One region of the Furfurilactobacillus rossiae genome, then DNA from elsewhere that is predicted to be linked to it. Evidence: predicted binding sites of a transcription regulator. Region 1 holds the regulator's gene; each other region holds the start of a gene.
What was found. Region 1 encodes LexA, which represses DNA repair genes until DNA is damaged. Its sites were predicted from a motif close to CNAACANNTGTTNG; they were not measured.

Region 1 (6,751 bases):
TTGACCCGAACCAAACTCATAAAACCGCATCAAAACATTTATTGTTGAAGATTTACCAGAACCCGTGTGACCCACTAATGCAACCGTCTGTCCTGGTTCGACAGTAAAGGAAACGTCATGTAGCACATCATGTTCACCATCATAACTAAAGTTAACGTGTTTAAACTCGATTTTCCCTCGAGTAATTTTAGCGCCCTCGACCGGATGCTGTTGCGGAGCGAGTGTTTGATCATCCATCACCCGTAAAACACGTGAACCGGCAACAATACCGTCTTGAAAATCAGAAAGTGAATCCATCATGTTTGCCATCGGATTGTAAAAATTGCTGAGGTATTGGACAAACGCATAAATCGTACCTGCAAGAACAAAGTGATGAAATGCATCGATACCAAACATCCATAGCACAGCAACCTCGCCCAGAGCAAACAGCAAATCAATAATTGGACCCAGTAGCAATGAATTGGTGCGAATCATTGCCCGCCGTGTATCAAAATAGGCTTGGTTGGTTTGTTCAAATTCGCGATTCATTCGGTGTTCCTGACGAAATTCCTGAATCACCGCAATTCCGTTAATGGACTCCGCTAGTTTAGCGTTCAGTTCGCTCAGTCGTTCACGCATGGACCGGTAGACCCGACTGCTAAAATGCTGATAATACCAAATCGCAAAAATTAATATCGGTAAAAAGGCCAATACAACCAGTGAAACTTTAACGTTAGTTCGGTACATGGCGTAAAACGATGTAATCACTGAGAATAACGCCACAATAGCGGCAGCAAACAGTGCCCAGAATGTCTGAAATGACATCGTATCATTGGTTAATCGCGACAATATTGATCCGGCCGGCACTTGGTCAAAATAGCGCATCCCCAGTGTGTGAAGCTTGCGAAACATCTTAACACGAACATTTTCAAGCATCCGTTCGCCACCCATGGCATACAAGAATTCCTGTCCAAATTGGAAAATCGCCTTGATAATCGTGCCAAGGAAGTAAAATCCAGCAAAGAAGAGAACGACGCGCAAGCCTGAATTATGCACTCTTAAATATTGATCCATATACGTTGACATCAGTTTTGGTAACAATACATTAATTAAACTAACCAAAAAGGCAAAGACAATTGCCCAAATAAAATCCCATTTATATGGCGCCGCATAAGGTAACAACCGCTTAATAACTGTTGTCTGTTCTTTCATCGACATACTTCGAGCCCAGGCCGACTCATGATTATTTTGTGCCATTAGTCATTGCCACCTCCAATCGAATCTGACAATTGTTGCTGATCGTACATCCGTTTGTACCACCCATTTTGGGCCATCAGTTCAGCATGAGTGCCTCGTTCACTAATATGACCATCCGTCATCACTAGGATTTCATCAGCATTAACAACTGAACTTAAACGATGTGCGGCAATAATTGTCGTTTTGCCAGCGCGATTACTACCTAAACGTTCAAGAATCTGTGCCTCAGTTTTGGCATCAACCGCCGACAAGGCATCATCTAAAATTAATATTTCAGGATCGATTACTAACGCTCTGGCAATAGCCAATCGTTGTTTTTGACCACCGGAAAGTGATACCCCCTCTTCACCAACTTCCGTTTGATAACCGTCCGGCATATTATCGACCTCGGTATCAAACGCAGCGGTATAAGCGGCATCTTCAATAGCCTGATCACTTAAATCAGGATTTGCAAAAGCAATGTTCCCCTTTACGGACGTTGAAAACAAAAAACTATCCTGAGGCACGTAACCAATTGATCGAATATAAGCATCCAGCGTGTAATCGCGAATATCATGACCACCCATTTTGATTGCGCCTTGATAGTCATCAAATTGCCGTAGGAGCAACTTAATAATGGACGACTTGCCGGCCCCAACTCGGCCAACAATGCCCAGTGTGTGACCAGTAGACAATGAAAAATCAACGTCAGTTAGCCGTGGTTCCTTATCATCCGGATAATTAAATGCCTTGACGTCAAAATCGATAGTACCCGTTGCTGGCTGTTTAATCCCGTCCGTTTTTTCAACGATGCTAGACTTTTCATGCAGTAAAAAGTTAACCCGGTCGTAGGAAGCATTCCCACGTTCCATAGTGTTGAATAGTTGACCAATCGCAAACATTGGCCAAACTAACATCCCAACATAGGCAATAAATGTCACCAATTGTCCCAGCGAGATCACCCCACTTGTTACATATCGGCCGCCTAAGACAATTGTCGCCACGTATGACAAACCAATGATCACCGTGATCAACGGATCGAACATTGCATCCAAAAAGTTGGTATAACGGTTGATTTTGATGGTGTCCTGAACCTGCCCCTCAAAATCTGCCTCATCCTGTTTCTCTTGGCCTAACGTTTTAATAACCTTAATACCTTCAATACTCTCTTGTGCCTTGTTGTTTAAACGAGAAAAAGCGGCCTGTGACTCGCCAAAGGCTACGTGAATTTTCGTTCCCACATACCGAGCCACAATCGCAATCAACGGCAACGGCAGGACGGCTAAAATAGTGAGCCGCCAGTTAACCATGATCATCATGGCAATCAATGTGGTACCACCAGTGATAATGGAATCAGCAAACTGAAGGATCCCGCCACCAGCCACACGTTGAACAGCCGATAAATCATTGGTCGCATGGGCCATCAAATCTCCAGTTCGATACCGTTGATAAAAAGCGGTATCCATTTGCATAAAATGCCAGTATAGCCGTTCTCGTAGTGTTCGTTCGAGATTAGCTGCACCTCCCCAAATGGCCGTCCGCCATAAAAAGCGGGCTGCATATGCAAGCAAGGCCGTAACGGTCATGACGCCAAGTGCTAGACCAAGTTTTCCAGCAGTCAGCGTACGTTTATCCATTAGGTCAACCAACATACCAATAATTCTTGGCGGAATGATGCCCAGTAAGGCGGTTAGCAGTAAACCAATCACACCCCAAAAATATGTTCGTCGCTCAGCCTTAAAGTACCAAGCAAGTTTTCTAAAAATCGACACCAAGGTCACCAACTTTCCAATAACACAATTTAAAAAAGAATATAAAAAACGGGCAGGAGTAATCCAGCCCGTTTTAATCAATTACATTAATCAGAATTAGCTCTTTCGTGCTTGACTCTGCATGGTTGACAGCATTTGCTTCAACTTCTTTTCAGAAGGCTTTTGCCCCATTTGCAGCATCATCGTCCGTAGCATTTCTTCAGTAATCGGAGGATTATTCTTAAGGTAGTTTTGCATGTAGCGGCGCGCAAAGAAGAAGCCACCAACAACACCGGCGACTGCCGCTAAAATAACGATTAAAATCCACAACCCTGTTGACATCGAAATAACCTCCTTCCATAGATGAATTACATTAAATAATATTACACAACATCAACGCGCTTGAAAACCCTTTAATGTCAAAAAAGGCAAATTAATCGTCTCGCAAACCTTTTTTTCGTTGGACATCCTTCACTTTTTCTGGCGTAACTTCTTTACCATCCTTGTCGAACACCTGCATCATTTCAACTTGTGAGCGAAACGCCTTCCTAAAGTTAGCTAAAAAGGCCTCTCGCAGTTTCTTTTGTTCAGCTTTCTCCTCATCAGTTAGTCCCGTTGTCTTTTGTTTATGAGCAAGTTCATTAATCCGGGCACGTAATTTTTCTGATTCCATTAATTCTGCCCCTCCTTATCATTTATCCAAGGCTTCGACTGACCATTATACAAGAAGAAGTCGAAAAGTGGAAAAGATTTGCAGCAAAGCGAACATTTGTTTGACCAGGAGAGAAAAATGTGCTAAGTTTTAACTATCGAAATCGCGTAGCTCCGCTAACCGGACCCACCACGAACACGTTTTCACATTTGTTCGCGGCTGCGCAAAACTAAGACGAGGTGTTGACGAACATGTCAAGAAGTTCCGAAAGCAAACAAATTGCGGTACTCCGCTTTATCTATGAACGTGTTAATGAAAAAGGTTATCCGCCGACCGTTCGTGAAATTGGTGAGGCAGTTGATTTATCCTCTACTTCTACAGTTCATGGACACATTGATCGTTTGCAAAAAAAGGGATTGCTGGTTAAGGATCCCACTAAACCACGTGCCATTGAATTAACAGATGCTGGTTTGCAAACGCTTGGTGTGTCAACGACGCCAAATGAGATTCCGGTCTTAGGTGTTGTTGCTGCTGGTGAACCAATTCTAGCAGTCCAAGATGCTACCGACTACTTCCCGGTTCCACCGGAGCTAACCGAATATGATGGCGATCTCTTTATGCTTACCATTCGTGGGGACAGTATGATTAATATGGGGATTCTAACTGGTGATCGTGTCATTGTTCGACGTCAACAAAACGCCGACAATGGTGATATTGTCATTGCAATGACCGATGAAAATGAAGCAACCTGCAAGCGTTTCTTTAAAGAGTCTGATCACTATCGACTCCAACCTGAGAACGATAACATGGCCCCCATTATTTTAAATAATGTCACTATTTTAGGTAAAGTTGTTGGCCTCTATCGTGATTCGGTTTATTAATTCCAAAATTGTAGCAGTAAAAAAACTGAGGTTTAACCACAAGTAAGTGGTTAAACCTCAGTTTTTTGTCTGACTTCTTACATAGGCCGCGTCTCATCATACATGACATGCAATAATTTGTTCACGGCTTAAATCTGCACAAATCAACCTGTTTTCACTGTTTGCTGTACCTTAATTAAAAAAATCGCCATTACCACAGCAAGTGCTTCCTAGACAGACACTTCTACTGAACTTCACCAACGTAACGTTGCTCTGGCAATTGATCAAAGTTAAGCGCCGTCAATTCTTCAGCATGCTCAACATATGTTTTTGCGCCTTGAGCTAACATCAAATTAACTAGGCCCGTTTTTTCATGAACTAGTACTACTGTCTTACCTTTGGCCACGGCATAACCAATTTCAAAGGCCGTCCCACTGTCAACGGAATCCTCTGTAAAGTCACTAACAGCGACAACAATGTCAGCATCGTTTAGATGATCCAAATCGTGCTTGTATGCTGTCGACTGCCATTCTGGGCTGCCGAACGTTAATTCAGGGAATTGAGACTTTCGTGGACTAAACACATCACCAACGGTTTTATTGTCCGCTAGAGCCTGTTCTACACGTTTGACACGATCAATTTGGTCATCGTCAAAAAAAGGGCTGGCTAAATAAATAGATTTCACAGGATGATTCCTCCTCGAATTGATGCACTAATTATACGACAAAAATGAACAATCATACAATTAAAATTCGATTATGTTCACAAATGGAACTTTATATATGCTCAAATCTTTATTAATTCGATACTTGTTGTCAAAAATATGAACAATGGTCTTTTATCCACGCGACGTTCTCTCGGATCGCGGATTAATTTTGATCATCCTTAACGGACGCACTTGATCCGTTCTTAATGTCACCTGTCCATCTAACACATCTACCATATACCGATCAATCGGATCAAAATTAATAATTTGTACAATAACGTGATGTGCTAAGTGTTCAAGCACCTTACCCAAAAAGGGCTTTTGTAAATCATCGCATTTTGAACACCGAACTATACTACCTTGGCCTAGAGTTGCTGTCATAATAGGTCCTCCTTGAAATCATTCACTTCTTCTCTGTGTTTCGATTATGGATAGTGTAACGCACGTTTTCTCCAATTTCAATAATATTATTTATGATTATCATACGAATTTTATTATGGATAATTGATATCGCTTTTTCATTCATCAGTTGCAATGGTAGAATAGAAACCATCACGATAGAGAAAAAGAGGTTATCTTCATGATTTTTTTAGCCATTTTCGGTGGAATTGCATTAATTCTGGCCATTTTTTACTTACTTAATTCGATTCAAAACTATGGTACCTGGAAGTTTGCGGCAGCACTCGTCGTCATCTTCACTTTGATCACGGGATTTGGAATTGTTAAACTGCCCGTCTGGCACCATCAGAGCCAAACAACGGCTGACCAATCTTCATCCCAAACTGCTAGTCGGCAGTCATCTCAAACATCAGTGGCCGCTCAATCGTCGTTGGCAAAAGCTGCGTCTACCTTTAACCCGACTGGCGGTGTTATCAATGGTCAGACAGCTAAACAAAAAAGTGCCGCTAAATCTTCAGCCGAAGATCAAATGACGACACAACTTAACTCGGCCTTTTCAACGCTTGGTAAAGTCACCTTTGACCGTGCCAAAAAAACTTACACAATTACACCAGAGAACGAAAATACAGTCAAAGCGCTGGAAGCACTTGAAAAACAACCGTCCGAAGCTGATCAGGCTCATTGGCCAACTTTAGTTAAGAATCTGGCCACTTCTTCTGCAAACGTTAGTAAGGCGCTTAAAGACGATTACACACTGACTTTAGTCAGCCCAGATCAATCTGGAAAGGTCTTATTCAGTGCAACAAATGGGAAAGCCACTACTAATTTTGCACAATAATCATCCTATGAACTAGCTATTGCCATTCTTCCTAAAGAATCAGATATCATGACTGCCTGTGGGCGGTCTTTTTTCGTTTGCAAACAAAAAAGCCCTCGAATTAACGAGAGCTTTAGACTTTATCGGTCACAAAATCGTATAGTCGTATCCATTGCGATTGACGCAGTGGCACTAATCTGAGTTACGACTGTAGTTATTGACGGAATTTCTCGTCAACTAATGTGCTTGGTACTGACGCTGTTCATTATCAATGCCGGCAAGCACAAAACGCGCGGGATCGGCCGCAATGTTCGTTTTTTTGGTACTGCCGTTAGTTGGTAATTGATCATT
Region 2 (6,751 bases), 340 kb from region 1:
CTTAGCGCATTAGGCTACAGTGGTGCAGACGTTAAACGGGTGGCAAAAAAGCTAGATGATAATCAAACAACAAGTACGGATGCCTATTTAAGCCAGGCCCTACGTTTGTTAACCCAAGCGTAGTATGATTTAAAGAGTGGTGCCGAAGCCCGGGAGAAGTTGAGCAATAACGTGAAGGTGAAGAATTCGGTGTTTTTCCGAATCATTCAGCTTCAGGTTATGCACAGACTTCTGGGCGTTAGGTGCACGTTTAAGAGAGTGGTGCCGAAGCCCGGGAGAAGTTGAGCAATAAACTAGAAGGGGGACTGTTATGGACGACGAGTTAATGTCAAATGAGCCTGTGGATGATCAGGAAGAGTCTTTAGAACGTTCTTTACGACCCGAAACGTTGGCTCAATATATTGGTCAAGATACTGTCAAACATCAGTTAGAGGTCTATATTCAGGCCGCTAGCGCCCGTGAAGAATCATTAGACCACGTGTTACTCTATGGACCACCAGGTTTAGGAAAAACAACGCTTGCCATGGTGATTGCTAATGAAATGCACGTAAACATCAAAACCACTAGTGGTCCAGCAATTGAAAAGCCGGGTGACGTAATTGCCCTGTTAAACGAACTTCAGCCCGGCGATATTTTGTTCATTGATGAAATTCATCGTTTGCCAAAAATTGTCGAAGAAATGTTGTACTCCGCAATGGAAGACTTTTTCGTTGATATTGTTGTTGGCCAAGGTCCCACAGCTCATCCGGTGCATTTTCCGCTTCCTCCATTTACTTTGATTGGGGCGACTACGCGAGCAGGGTTACTGTCAGCGCCTTTGCGTGATCGATTCGGAATTGTGGAACATATGAACTATTATTCGACTGCTGACTTGGAAGAAATCACGTTGCGTTCTGCCGATATCCTTGCGACTCAGATTGTTAAGGAGGGGGCTCATGAAATCGCCCGTCGTTCTCGTGGCACTCCCCGAATTGCTAATCGGCTGTTAAAACGGGTGCGGGATTTTGCTGAGGTTAGCGATCACGATGCCGTTGATGCTGAAATCGTGGATCATGCGCTAAAAGTCTTAGGCGTGGATGATCTCGGCTTAGATGAAGTGGATTTAAAATTGTTACGAACCATGATTAAATACTATGATGGTGGGCCGGTTGGCTTGACCACATTGGCTGCAAACATTGGTGAAGAATCGGATACGATTGCCGAAGTTTATGAGCCATACCTGCTACAGATTGGCATGATCAAACGAACACCGCGGGGTCGAACCGTGACTTCGGCAGCTTACCAACATTTAAAAATTCCCGAACCAAAAGGGGACTAATTTGCTGGATTCGTTTGGCAAGCGTCGGAAAGTCTGTTACAGTACTCTACAGAATAAATGAATGAGGTGGATAAATTGGTAAGCTCTTTAACAACGACTTTAGTCGGTGCGGCTGCTCAAGGAAGTAACTTATGGAGTTCAGTACTTCTGATTGTTTTGTTTGTCGCAATCTTTTACTTTTTCATCATGCGTCCTAACCGTAAGCAACAGGATCAACGTAAGGAAATGATGAGTGGTCTTCACGTGGGTGATCGCGTGGTTACCATTGGCGGTATGCACGGCGTGATTGATTCACTCGACAGTGCTAACAAGACGGTTACGATTGATGCAGACGGAATTTACCTTGTGTTTGACCTGCAGGCCATTCATCACGTAGAAACGCCTAAGTCAACAAGCACTGCTAAAGTTACTGACGCAGCCACGAGCAGTGTAAGTGCTTCAACAAGTGAAGCTACAAGTGCAACTAGTGAAGCTACTAGTAGCGTTGCACAAAGTGCTGACAGTGTTGCCAGCCAAGCAACTGAAAAAGATAGTGAATAATCGGTTTGCATAAATTGCAGAATAAGACAGGTCACACGGTGCAATCGTGTTGGCCTTTTTTATTCTGGCAAAACGAACGTATGTTTGCTAAAATGGATATACAGTTAATTTAAGTTGAAATCAGTCTGGGTGAAAAGGGGGCGAAATCGGTGGCCAACACGTTGTTGAAAATTCCGCTCACAGTTAATGCGGAACGGAAAATTATCCATGTTGATATGGACGCTTTTTACGCGTCGATTGAGGAACGTGATCATCCTGAATTTCGTCATCAAGCACTGATTGTTGCTCGCAATCCACGAGAAACGGGTGGTCACGGTGTTGTGACAACGGCTAATTACGTTGCCCGAAAACTGGGTGTACATTCAGCAATGAGTGCGCAGGAAGCACAAAAACTGGCACCAAAGGCAATCTTTAAAACACCGGATTTCACCAAGTACCGTGCTGTTTCGGCAACGATCCACCAAATTTTTCACGAATATACAGATCATATTGAACCGATTGCATTCGACGAGGCCTATTTGGATGTTACTAATAATAAGCAAGAAATTGATTCTGCAGTGACCCTAGCACATCAGCTACAGGCAGAAATTTGGGAAAAGGTTCATTTAACTTGTTCAACCGGCATTTCTTACAATAAATTTCTGGCCAAATTGGCATCTGATTTTGCCAAACCGGTCGGTGTGACGGTCGTCTTACCCGGCGATGCAGAGGCATTTCTCTCACCTTTACCCATTGAAAAATTTCGTGGTGTTGGCAAGAAAACGGTACCTAAGATGCATGATTTGGGTATTTTGACGGGAGCCGATCTACTGAAATGGTCGGAGGCAGATCTGATGCAAAACTTTGGCAAATTAGGGTACAGTCTCTATCGTCATGTGCGTGGCAGTGATGACCGCCCAGTCGAATGGCAACGAACGCGCAAGTCAATTGGTCGCGAAGAAACGTATGATGCACCGTTGGATAACGAAGCGGATGTCGAAACCCAATTACAATTACTTGCTACAGATTTGGTCAGTCATCTAAACAAGCAACAGCGTCATGGGAAAACGATTGTTTTAAAGGTTCGTGACGCTGATTTTAATACAATAACAAAGCGTCAAACGCAGGCTGAATATTTTGAAAATGACACCACGGTACTTTATGAAGCGGCCCGTGAAATTTTTGATGTTACGGCCGACTTGAGTAAGGGGGTTCGGTTGCTGGGCATTACCATGACTAACCTAGATCCGTTAACTTTTGAAAACTTAAGTTTGCCACTATATTCGTTGAATTCTGATCGGGCATTTTAAATTGATTGAGTCTGCTTTGTGTTTAATGGCTTTTTTCGCTATACTTGCAGATACGAGATAAGTGGAGGTCCAATAAAAGATGGACGTGCAAAAGGCAATTTTTGATGACATTAAACGCAAACAGACAATTATTATTCACCGCCATCAGCGGCCAGATCCAGATGCGGTTGGCTCACAGGTTGGTCTGGCTAAAATTCTGCAACAGGCTTTTCCAGAGAAAAAAATCTTTGCGGTTGGTAAGCAAATTCCGGGATTAGCTTGGTTGGCAGAAATGGATGAAGTAGAAGATGCTCAGTTCGATTCTGCGCTCATCTTAGTGTTGGATACCGCAAACGAACCTCGAGTGGATGATCAACGATGGCGCCGCGGTCAGGAAGTTATCAAAATAGATCACCATCCTGATGATGATCCGTTTGGTGATTTGAGCTGGGTAGAAGAGGACGCATCAAGCACGTCTGAAATGATTGTCGATTTTGCCAATCGTTTTGACCTGAAGGTGTCTAAGGAAGCAGCGAGGGTCCTTTACGCAGGAATCGTGGGCGATACCGGTCGATTCTTGTACTCGGATACGCGACCTCATACAATGATCGTAACGGCACAGCTGATGGAGACTGGTATAGATGCGGTTGCCGTTAATCAGATGGAAGACGAAATGCCTTTGCCAGTGGCTCGGTTGACCGCGTATTTGTATGATCACCTTACGATTTCTTCATCGGGTGCCGCTCATGTTATTTTGGGCGCAGAAACGATTAAATCGTTTAATTTAGGTGATGCTGGAACTGCTAGCCTTGTCCCCATGGCTGGCAAAATTGATAGTGTCAAGACCTGGGCCATTTTTGAAGAACAAGATGATCACAGTTATCGTGTCCGTTTGCGATCCAAGGGACCTGCCATTAGCGGTTTGGCTCGTGAACACAATGGTGGTGGTCATCCGTTGGCCAGTGGTGCGAAGGCTAAGGATCTTGATGAAGTTAAACTGATGATTACTAAGCTTGAAACACTGACAGCTAAGGATAAGTAAACGCAAATGTGAGTCGTGATGATTCACGCGTTAAAGGAGAAACAATGACGGAAACATTTAAGGATTTACAGTTGCGACCGGAGTTATTGGAAGCACTGCAGGAAATTAGTTTTGTTAAGCCGACGCCAGTTCAGGCTAAGCTTATTCCTGTGATTTTAGGCGGTCGCTCTGTAGTTGGCCAGTCACAAACGGGAAGTGGGAAGACCCACGCATTCTTGCTGCCAATCTTTGATCAATTAAAGGTAGACGTTGATGAAGTACAGGCGATTATTGCGACCCCATCACGTGAACTGGCTAGCCAGATTTATGAGGACGCAAAGCAGTTGGCTGGTCATTTCAAGGATCAGATCAGAATTGCCAATTACGTTGGTGGTACTGATCGGTCGCGTCAAGAACGCCAATTAGATAAGCATCAGCCGCAAGTGGTTATTGGGACGCCAGGTCGTTTACGCGATTTCATGGAAGAACATGAACTAGATTTGCATACAGCTCATCAATTTGTAATTGATGAAGCAGATATGACGTTAGACATGGGCTTTTTAAAGGACGTGGATAAAATTGCTGGGGCCTTGCCAAAGGATCTTCAAATGATGGTCTTTTCCGCGACAATTCCACAGAAATTGCAACCATTTTTGAAAAAATATTTGACGAACCCTGTGGTAGAAGAAATTCCTGTAACTTCAATTATCAGCCCAACAATTGATAACTGGTTGATTTCGACTAAGGGTAAACAAAAAGATGAATTAATCTACGAATTACTGACGATGGGGGAACCCTACTTAGTGTTGGTATTTTGTAATACAAAACAACGAACTGCTGAACTTACTGCTTACCTTAAGGGACGAGGGTTAAAGGTTGCCATGATTTCCGGTGACGTACAGGCGCGTGAGCGTAAACGGGTCATGAAGCAAGTTCAAAACTTAGATTACCAATATGTGGTCGCAACTGATTTAGCGGCCCGTGGGATTGACATCAAAGGGGTATCACACGTTATTAACGATGATATTCCGCATGATCTTGATTTCTTTATTCACCGAGTGGGTCGTACAGGTCGAAATGGAATGCCCGGCATTGCAATTACGCTGTACAAGCCAGGTGAAGAAAACGAAATTGCCGAGATCGAAAAACTTGGTGTTAAGTTTGCACCAAAGGATGTTCGTCACGGGGAAGTTGTTGATTCATACGATCGGAACCGTCGTTTCCAACGAACGGCTACTCATGAAAAACTTGATCCGACCTTGGTTGGGATGGTCAAGAAAAAGAAAAAGAAGATTAAGCCTGGTTATAAACATCAGATTAAGACGGCCATTAAGCGGAAGGCTCAGGCGGACAAGCGAATTGAAATGCGTGAGTCGGCTCGTAGCCAGCGCCGTCAAAATCGGCGTCAAGGTGAATCCCAACGGTCAAATAGGAGCCACTAGTTCTGAAAGCAAGTGAGGTGTAGCTTGTTAATTTTCTGAAAACAAATTGACATGCCAAGCGTGAATGCTATACTAAAAATCAGTCAAGGATATGCAGCATGAACTTACTTTTAAGCGACGCTCTGGCCGGTGAAAAGAGTGATGTAAGCGTGACTGTGCTCCCTTGAATAAAATTTGATAAACACTTGTTTTAAAACAAACACGCGACTCAGCGTTATGAGTGAGTGGTTAACGACAACATCGTTGCAAGCAAAGTGGTACCGCGGCCCCTGGCCGTCTTTGCAAGCGGCAGTGTTGTTTTTTGTTTCTGTCACAGGTGATGAAAGGAAAGTCATGAAAGAATTAACAAGTAGCCAAGTTCGGCAAATGTACCTTGATTTTTTTGAACAGCACGGTCATAAAATTATGCCTAGTGCTTCACTAGTTCCCGTGGATGATCCAACTTTGTTATGGATCAACTCTGGTGTTGCAACGATGAAAAAATATTTTGATGGATCCGTTGTGCCTGATAATCCACGAATGACGAGTTCACAAAAGAGTATTCGGACTAATGATATTGAAAATGTTGGTCGGACGGCGCGTCATCACACGTTGTTTGAGATGCTGGGAAACTTTTCCGTGGGTGACTACTTCAAGCATGACGCTGTCCACTGGGCTTGGGAACTATTAACCGGCGAACAATGGTTTGATTTCGATCCAGAAAAACTGTACATCACGGTTTATCCAAAGGATACTGACGCTAAAGCAGAGTGGCTGGACGCCGGTGTTAAGGAAGACCATATTGTGGAAGCAGAAGACAATTTCTGGGATATTGGTCAAGGTCCTTCAGGTCCTGACTCAGAGATCTTCTATGATCGTGGTCAAGAAATGAACAATGTCGCCGAAGATGATCCAGAGAATTATCCCGGTGGTGAAAACGAACGGTACCTAGAAATTTGGAACATTGTGTTTTCACAGTTTAACCACACACCGGAAGGTACTTACGAACCATTGCCGCATAAAAATATTGATACGGGGATGGGATTGGAACGGGTTGTTTCTGTGTTTCAGCATGCCCGGACTAACTTTGAAACGGACTTGTTTTTACCGATCATTCGGGCGACAGAACAGCTCTCTGATGGTAAAAAGTATGAGGCCAACAAGAATGACGACGTTTCCTTCA
Region 3 (6,751 bases), 400 kb from region 1:
CGTCAACAAGTTCCTCAAGATACGTTAGATCATAAATGGTTACGGTATGTAAGGGGACAGATTTCTCTCGATGAGCTTTTTTTAGACTGTCAAAGAAAAAATTATACGTTTTGTCATAGGGATCATCGACAATCTGCAGCCAATAGCGGGTATTGTACTGCCGTAGAAATAGTTCATCGATGCGTTGGCAAATTAAATCTAGATCTTTATTCATATGCATTTCCTCCGTTATGTCCTCCCACCAGTGAGGCACGGTTAATAGCTGTGCCGCCGTGAATAATACTTCGAGCAAAGACGATGGCACGAAAACCGTAACGGTCACGAATAGCGTCAACAATGGCCCCAAAGCGAGCGTTCTTAATTTGTCGTTGAGGGTTCGAGAATAAATCAAGTTGCTGACCAGTATTAGGGGATAACCGTGATGTATAAACAGCAATGTTACGAATAGTTTGACCCTGCCAGTGGTTGCGAAACATATTGGTTAGTTGAGTCACAATGATTTTGTTGCTGTCAGTTGGATCAATGCGGATCGATTGATGGAAACCGCCGCGGCCATCTTGTTCGCTAGCAGCATAGGAAAAGCCAATGGAGAGGGAAAGACAGCCAGCTAGTTTGTGATGATGGCGCAAACGGGCCGTAACTTGTTCGCCAATCTCTTTAATAACTGTTTCAATTTCAAATTGATCATTATAATCACGTGGTAATACTTGTGAATTTCCTAGACTAGCTTCACGAACTTTGACACGTTTACGTAGTTGGCTACGATCAATGCCCCATGCCAAAGCAAATAATTGGGCACCAATAATTCCCATCTCGGCAGTTAAATCGTAGGGATTATGGTGGGCTAAATCGTTCATCGTGTGAATTCCCATTCGCTCTAAATGAGCGGCTGTTCGATGGCCGATACTCCAGACAGAATCTAGTTGGGAAATCGTCCAAATTTTACTTGGAACGGTATCGTAGTGGATTTCACCGATTAAATCGTGCGTGTGTTTAGCGTATACGTCCAAAGCAATTTTAGCTTGCACAGGATTTTCACCGATACCAATTGTGACATACAGGCCTAACTCTTTACGAATTGTGTGCTGAATGAGCTTAGCCACTTCTCGTGGTTGTTGCCCAAATAATTTATAAGAATGAGTCATGTCTAAGATGGATTCATCAATTGAATAGGGCCATAAATCTTCATCTGCAACAAAACGGCGAAAAATATCGTTAATTTGCAAATTCTTTTTAATGTATAAATTCATTCGTGGCGGCACAACAATGAGTTTTTCGTCCTGGGGCAAGTCACGCTGGCGAGACACGTTAGCTGTGAGATGGTACTTCTTCTTAGCATCAGGCGAAGTTGCCAGGATGAGGCCACCATTGGTGTTTTTTTGTTCACTCATAACCACAAGCAATTCTTTTAGAGGATTGAGGCCGCGTTGGACGGCCTCGACACTGGCATAGAAGGACTTGTTATCAATAAGAAAGTAAACGCCGTGTGGTTCCTTTGAAGCATCGTAATCATAGGGCATTAAGATCACCTCGAACATCCGTTTGCTATGAATAAATAATACAAACAAACGTTCGCAACGTCAAGCGAAACTTTATGTTCTTTTAGCGTGATTGTGTACTAAGACACACTCTTATTAAATTGTAATTAAGCTCATTACAGTTTAGACCCTGACAATCCCATTTTTAAGGGCGATTAAGCTCATAACGAGGAATGTGAAAATAAATGTTTGTGAAAATCAATCGTCCTTAATTGTTTGAAAAGCCTTTTAAATACTATAATGAAAGCGAATTCAAAGTTAGTGAATAATCAGCAATTCATTCGGAGGTAAACACAATGGCGTATCAAACAGTTAATCCGTATACAAACGAAGTTGTTAAAACATATCCTGATGCAACCAGTGATCAAATTGAAGCTGCGTTGGCAAGTGGCGATAAACTTTATCATGAATGGCGACACACCGATATTCAATCCCGTGCAGAGACCTTACATCGGATTGCAGATTTAATGCGTAAGCACGAAGACAGTTTGGCTAAAACAATGGTTATTGATATGGGGAAGCTCTTAAAAGAAGCTAAGGGTGAAGTTGAGTTATGTGCGATTATCGCGGATTACTTTGCTGATCATGGCGCTGACATGCTCAAGCCAACCCCAATTAAATCCGGTGTCGGTGATGCATGGGTAGAAAAACACGCGACCGGAGTTGTCTTGATGGTTGAACCGTGGAACTTTCCTTACTATCAAATTATGCGTGTCTTTGCGCCAAACTTTATCGTGGGTAACCCGATGATTTTAAAGCATGCCGCCAACACGCCCGGTTCGGCAGTGGCATTTGAACAGCTCGTTAAAGAAGCGGGAGCGCCTGAGGGTAGTCTAATCAACCTATTCTTGAATTACGATCAAGTTGGCACTGTGATTGCAGATCCGCGTGTCCAAGGTGTTGCGTTGACTGGTTCTGAACGCGGTGGTCGCGCTGTTGCAGCCGCGGCTGGTGAAAACTTGAAGAAATCGACGATGGAACTTGGTGGGATGGATTCATTCATCGTATTACCAGATGCCAACCTGGACGAGGTCATGAAAGTTACCCGCCAGGTTCGTTTGTACAATGCAGGGCAGGTTTGTACCTCATCTAAGCGATTCATTGTTGCAGAGAATTTGTATGACGAATTTTTGAAACGATTGGGGCAGGAGTTTGCCAGTGTAAAGCCTGGTGATCCACTTGACGATGCCACGACATTGGCACCAATGTCATCTGCTAAGGCCAAACACAAATTGCAACAGCAAGTCGATGAAGCAATTGAGAATGGGGCAAACTTGTATCAAGGTAATCAGCCAATCGATTTACCTGGGCAATTCTTTGAACCGACGATCTTGACAGATATTAAACCAGACAATCCAGCTTATTCTACGGAAATGTTTGGGCCAGTAGCACAAGTTTACAAAGTGGCTACTGAACAAGAGGCAATTGATTTGGCTAACGATTCACAGTTTGGACTTGGCGGTATTGTGTTTGCTGGCAGCAAAGAGCATGGCGCTAAGGTGGCTAGCCAAGTTGAAACGGGAATGGAATTTGTCAATACGTTCATGTACACATTGCCTGAGTTACCGTTTGGTGGTGTAAAGAAGTCAGGTTATGGACGTGAAATGAGTACGTTAGGACTCGAAGCATTTGTTAATGAAGAATTGATTGTAGCTAAAGATCATCCTGAACTGGATAATTTAGCCGGTGCCTTATTCTAAAAATTAAATTGATTAATGAAACAGGTTCGTTTGAAACAGGTGATTGCCTGAATCAAACAAACCTGTTTTAGGTTACATGGATTAAGAAAATGAATCTTTAAAGTTAGGGCAGCCATATAAAAATATGAAAGATGTTGAAAAAACGTCAAAATAGCCTATTGTTAAAGGTGATTGAAAAAAGATGAAAAAAGACACACTGATTACTTGCAGATTCCAATCAGTGTGCTAATATATAAATGCATGTTAGAATGATTCTAAAAAGAGAGAACATATCAATCGTCATTTATTATAAATGGTGATTATGGTATTGAAAAGGGGCAATCACGTGGAAACGACACAACCGCAAAAAAGTAAAAAAGGTGCATCGCTTGCCCAGCGGATAAACATCATGCGGGCGAGCGTCATGGGTGCCAACGATGGTATTTTGTCCGTTGCCGGTATCGTTATTGGGGTGGCTGGTGCAACCAACAGTCCTCGGGCAATTTTCCTAGCAGGGATTGCTGGTATGCTTGCTGGTACAATCTCAATGGCAATGGGGGAATGGGTCTCCGTTAGTACGCAACGTGATTCTGAAAAGCGTGCGATTCAACGTGAGACAAGCGCAGTTGACAATCACGTGGATACAGAAATTGATTTTATTAAAGATAAGTATATGGCACAGGGTATTTCGGAACAGTTATCTAATCGCGCTGCTCATGAGATGATGTCAGGCGATCCGTTATATACCGGCGTCCGTGAACGTTATGGGTTTGATCCAAAGGTCAAAACTAGTGCCATTGGTGCAGCGATTGCGTCTATGATTTCATTTCCGACGGGATCAATTTTACCGCTGGTCGCCATTACGTTCTTTCCAGCAAGAATTCGGGTGTTGGCAACCGTAATTTCCGTGATTATTGCATTATCAATTACGGGTTACATCGCTGCTTCATTGGGACACGCCAACCGCGGTAAGGCAACCATGAGAAACGTCATTTCAGGCTTATTAACCATGGCAGTCACATATGCCATCGGATTGTTATTTGCACATTAGTCATGTGTTGAAGAATGACGTTTGAAGGGATAGAGAAAAGGGGTAGTGTTTCATGCAAGCAAGTCCAACTAAACCAAAGAAACGAACTAAAATGACCATGGCTGAGCGTTTAAATACGTTGCGTGCCGGTGTTTTGGGATCAAATGATGGTATCCTAACCGTTGTCGGGGTGTTATTTTCTGTTGCCGTCGCAACGACGAATCAATTTACAATTTTTATTGCCGGATTGTCCGATTTATTAGCTTGTGCTTTTTCTATGGCATCTGGCGAATATGCCTCAGTTAGTTCACAAAAAGATACTGAGCGGGCTGCGGTTGCACAGGAAAGTGAATTGCTAAAGACGCAACCTGATCAGGAAGCTGCGATTGTCCGTGATTACTATGTTAGCCGGGGTGTTACCAAGCAAACGGCGCAGGAAATCACTGACGAACTGATGACCAAGAATCCGCTGGGAACGCTAGCACGTATTAAGTATGACCTTGAATTAGGGCATTACATGAATCCATGGAACGCCGCTTTTTCCTCATTGATTGCGGCATCGACAGGTGGAATTTTCCCATTATTTGCCATGACTTTTTCACCGGTCAGCATCCAATGGCCAATGACCATCTTGGCCGTTACACTATCGGTTGCTTTGACTGGTTATTTAAGTGCCAAACTAGGCGATGGTTTGACAAAAACGGCGATTATTAGAAACGTGATTGTCGGTTTGATTACGATGTTTATTCACTACCGTGTTGGGTTACTGCTCTAATTGAATTAGTTAGATCCCGAAAACTGTTATGGCTTTCGGGATTTTTTTGTGATTGCAAACTGAAAGTTAGAACAGAGGTGACTTACGCCTACGGTTGGCAACATTGATACGCTCGCCGTGGGACCAGTTCAAGCCGCCTGAAACCAGCGTCTCTCACCTCGCCGCAAAGCCTCGTGGGGAGCCGAGCCGAGATAATATGAAGTGACCCCCTAGATTGTCGACTCGGGGATTCAGGTTGATAATGTCTTTAGAAGAAGAACACACAACCCTACCCATAAGACAATAGGAGGTCACCACAATGACAAGTGTAGTTTACGTAGGTATGGATGTCCACAAAGCAAGCTTCAGTCTCTGTGCATTAGATAAAGACACTGGTGAAATCATCCGGGAAACTAAGTGTGCGTCGGATCCTAAGCTAGTGGAAAAGTTTGTTGATCGCTTATCGGAGGAACTTGGACCGAGAACCGAATTTCTGACTGGTTATGAGGCCGGTGTTCTAGGCTTCTCACTAAGCAAGTCATTACAGATACTTGGCGTTAACTGCGTGATTATGGCGCCTTCGACAATGTACAGCTCCGGTAAGAATAAGCGGATTAAAAATGACAAGATGGACGCGAAGATGATTGCCCGTAATCTGGCCGCTAACACATACCGCTCCGTACACATTCCGGATGAAGAAGATGATGACGTCAAGGAATTTATGCGGATGCGTAATACGCAGAAGAAGTCCGCAACCCGCATTAAGCAACAGCTTGGCGCCTTAATTTTGCGGCATGGCTTTCAGTACCAAGGTACCAAGACCAAATGGACACAAGCCCACATTGAGTGGATCAAATCCTTGAAGTTGTCTGATACGCTCCAACTGGCAGTAGATGAATATTTGATTCAGCTGGCGGAACTGATTGAAAAAATCGCGCGTTACGACCAGCTGATTGAAAAATTCTCGCACCAGGAACGTTACGAACAACCAGTGAACCGGCTGTGTTGCATGAAGGGCCTTTCAACAATGAATGCCATGACGATTCAAGTTGAGATTTCGGACTTTGAACGGTTTCCAAGTGCACCAGCGTTTATGTCGTATGCCGGGCTAAATCCATCGGAACATTCCAGTGGTGAACACACGCACAAGGGTTCAATCACCAAGCAAGGCAACTCCGTTGTTCGGACGACGCTGGTTGAGGCTAGTCAAGCTCTGGTAAAGGGACGCGTCGGCTATAAAGGGCGGCTAGTAAAGGCCCGGCAAGTAGGACAAGATGCCAGCGTCATTAGCTATGCGGACCGGGCATCGGCTCATCTTCAGCGAACTTTTCACAGAATGATTGAAGCTGGGAAGCCATATAACGTGGCCGTTACGGCAGTTGCAAGAAAACTGGCTGGCTATATTTGGGGTATGGAGACCGGACGCATTGCCGATTAAACAGATGGTACAGGAATTGCGGATTAAACTAACAACAAGGTATTAGGACAACCGAACCCAGCCACGACGAATCCATGTTGGTAGCAACAAGCTTCAGACGCATAACGGTCTGGCGAATTGCGATAAAGACTTTATGGCACAGGTTGTTAATGTGTATGGCCATACACATTAGCGTCGATCTGTGATCCACGAACCGAGATTACAACGCCTTCGACAGGACCATTAACCTGAGGTAGCCAATCCTCGTATAACAGAGTGGTTAAATGTCGAGAGACAGGGGCATCTGAAGTTTGTTAGTGCCAATGATGGAAT

Region 2: the regulator LexA is predicted to act here: its motif matches at 1,932-1,945, upstream of dinB (DNA polymerase IV).
Region 3: the regulator LexA is predicted to act here: its motif matches at 1,562-1,575, upstream of LROSL1_RS05375 (Y-family DNA polymerase).

What each region holds. Positions count from the first base shown of each region.
Region 1 is NZ_CP040586.1:1,549,395-1,556,145, forward strand. Features, by position in the region: gene LROSL1_RS07370 (ABC transporter ATP-binding protein) at 1-1,236, opposite strand, end outside; gene LROSL1_RS07375 (ABC transporter ATP-binding protein) at 1,236-2,987, opposite strand; gene LROSL1_RS07380 (YneF family protein) at 3,084-3,308, opposite strand; gene LROSL1_RS07385 (DUF896 domain-containing protein) at 3,400-3,639, opposite strand; gene lexA (transcriptional repressor LexA) at 3,870-4,499, shown strand; gene LROSL1_RS07395 (nucleoside 2-deoxyribosyltransferase) at 4,723-5,163, opposite strand; gene LROSL1_RS07400 (hypothetical protein) at 5,317-5,565, opposite strand; gene LROSL1_RS07405 (hypothetical protein) at 5,765-6,421, shown strand; gene LROSL1_RS07410 (hydroxymethylglutaryl-CoA synthase) at 6,638-6,751, opposite strand, start outside.
Region 2 is NZ_CP040586.1:1,890,803-1,897,553, reverse strand. Features, by position in the region: gene ruvA (Holliday junction branch migration protein RuvA) at 1-123, shown strand, start outside; gene ruvB (Holliday junction branch migration DNA helicase RuvB) at 311-1,318, shown strand; gene yajC (preprotein translocase subunit YajC) at 1,394-1,858, shown strand; gene dinB (DNA polymerase IV) at 2,008-3,147, shown strand; gene LROSL1_RS09205 (DHH family phosphoesterase) at 3,227-4,168, shown strand; gene LROSL1_RS09200 (DEAD/DEAH box helicase) at 4,213-5,589, shown strand; gene alaS (alanine--tRNA ligase) at 5,923-6,751, shown strand, end outside.
Region 3 is NZ_CP040586.1:1,145,509-1,152,259, forward strand. Features, by position in the region: gene LROSL1_RS05370 (acetyl-CoA carboxylase) at 1-214, opposite strand, end outside; gene LROSL1_RS05375 (Y-family DNA polymerase) at 207-1,520, opposite strand; gene LROSL1_RS05380 (NAD-dependent succinate-semialdehyde dehydrogenase) at 1,835-3,238, shown strand; gene LROSL1_RS05385 (VIT1/CCC1 transporter family protein) at 3,540-4,268, shown strand; gene LROSL1_RS05390 (VIT1/CCC1 transporter family protein) at 4,321-5,022, shown strand; gene LROSL1_RS05395 (IS110 family RNA-guided transposase) at 5,321-6,439, shown strand.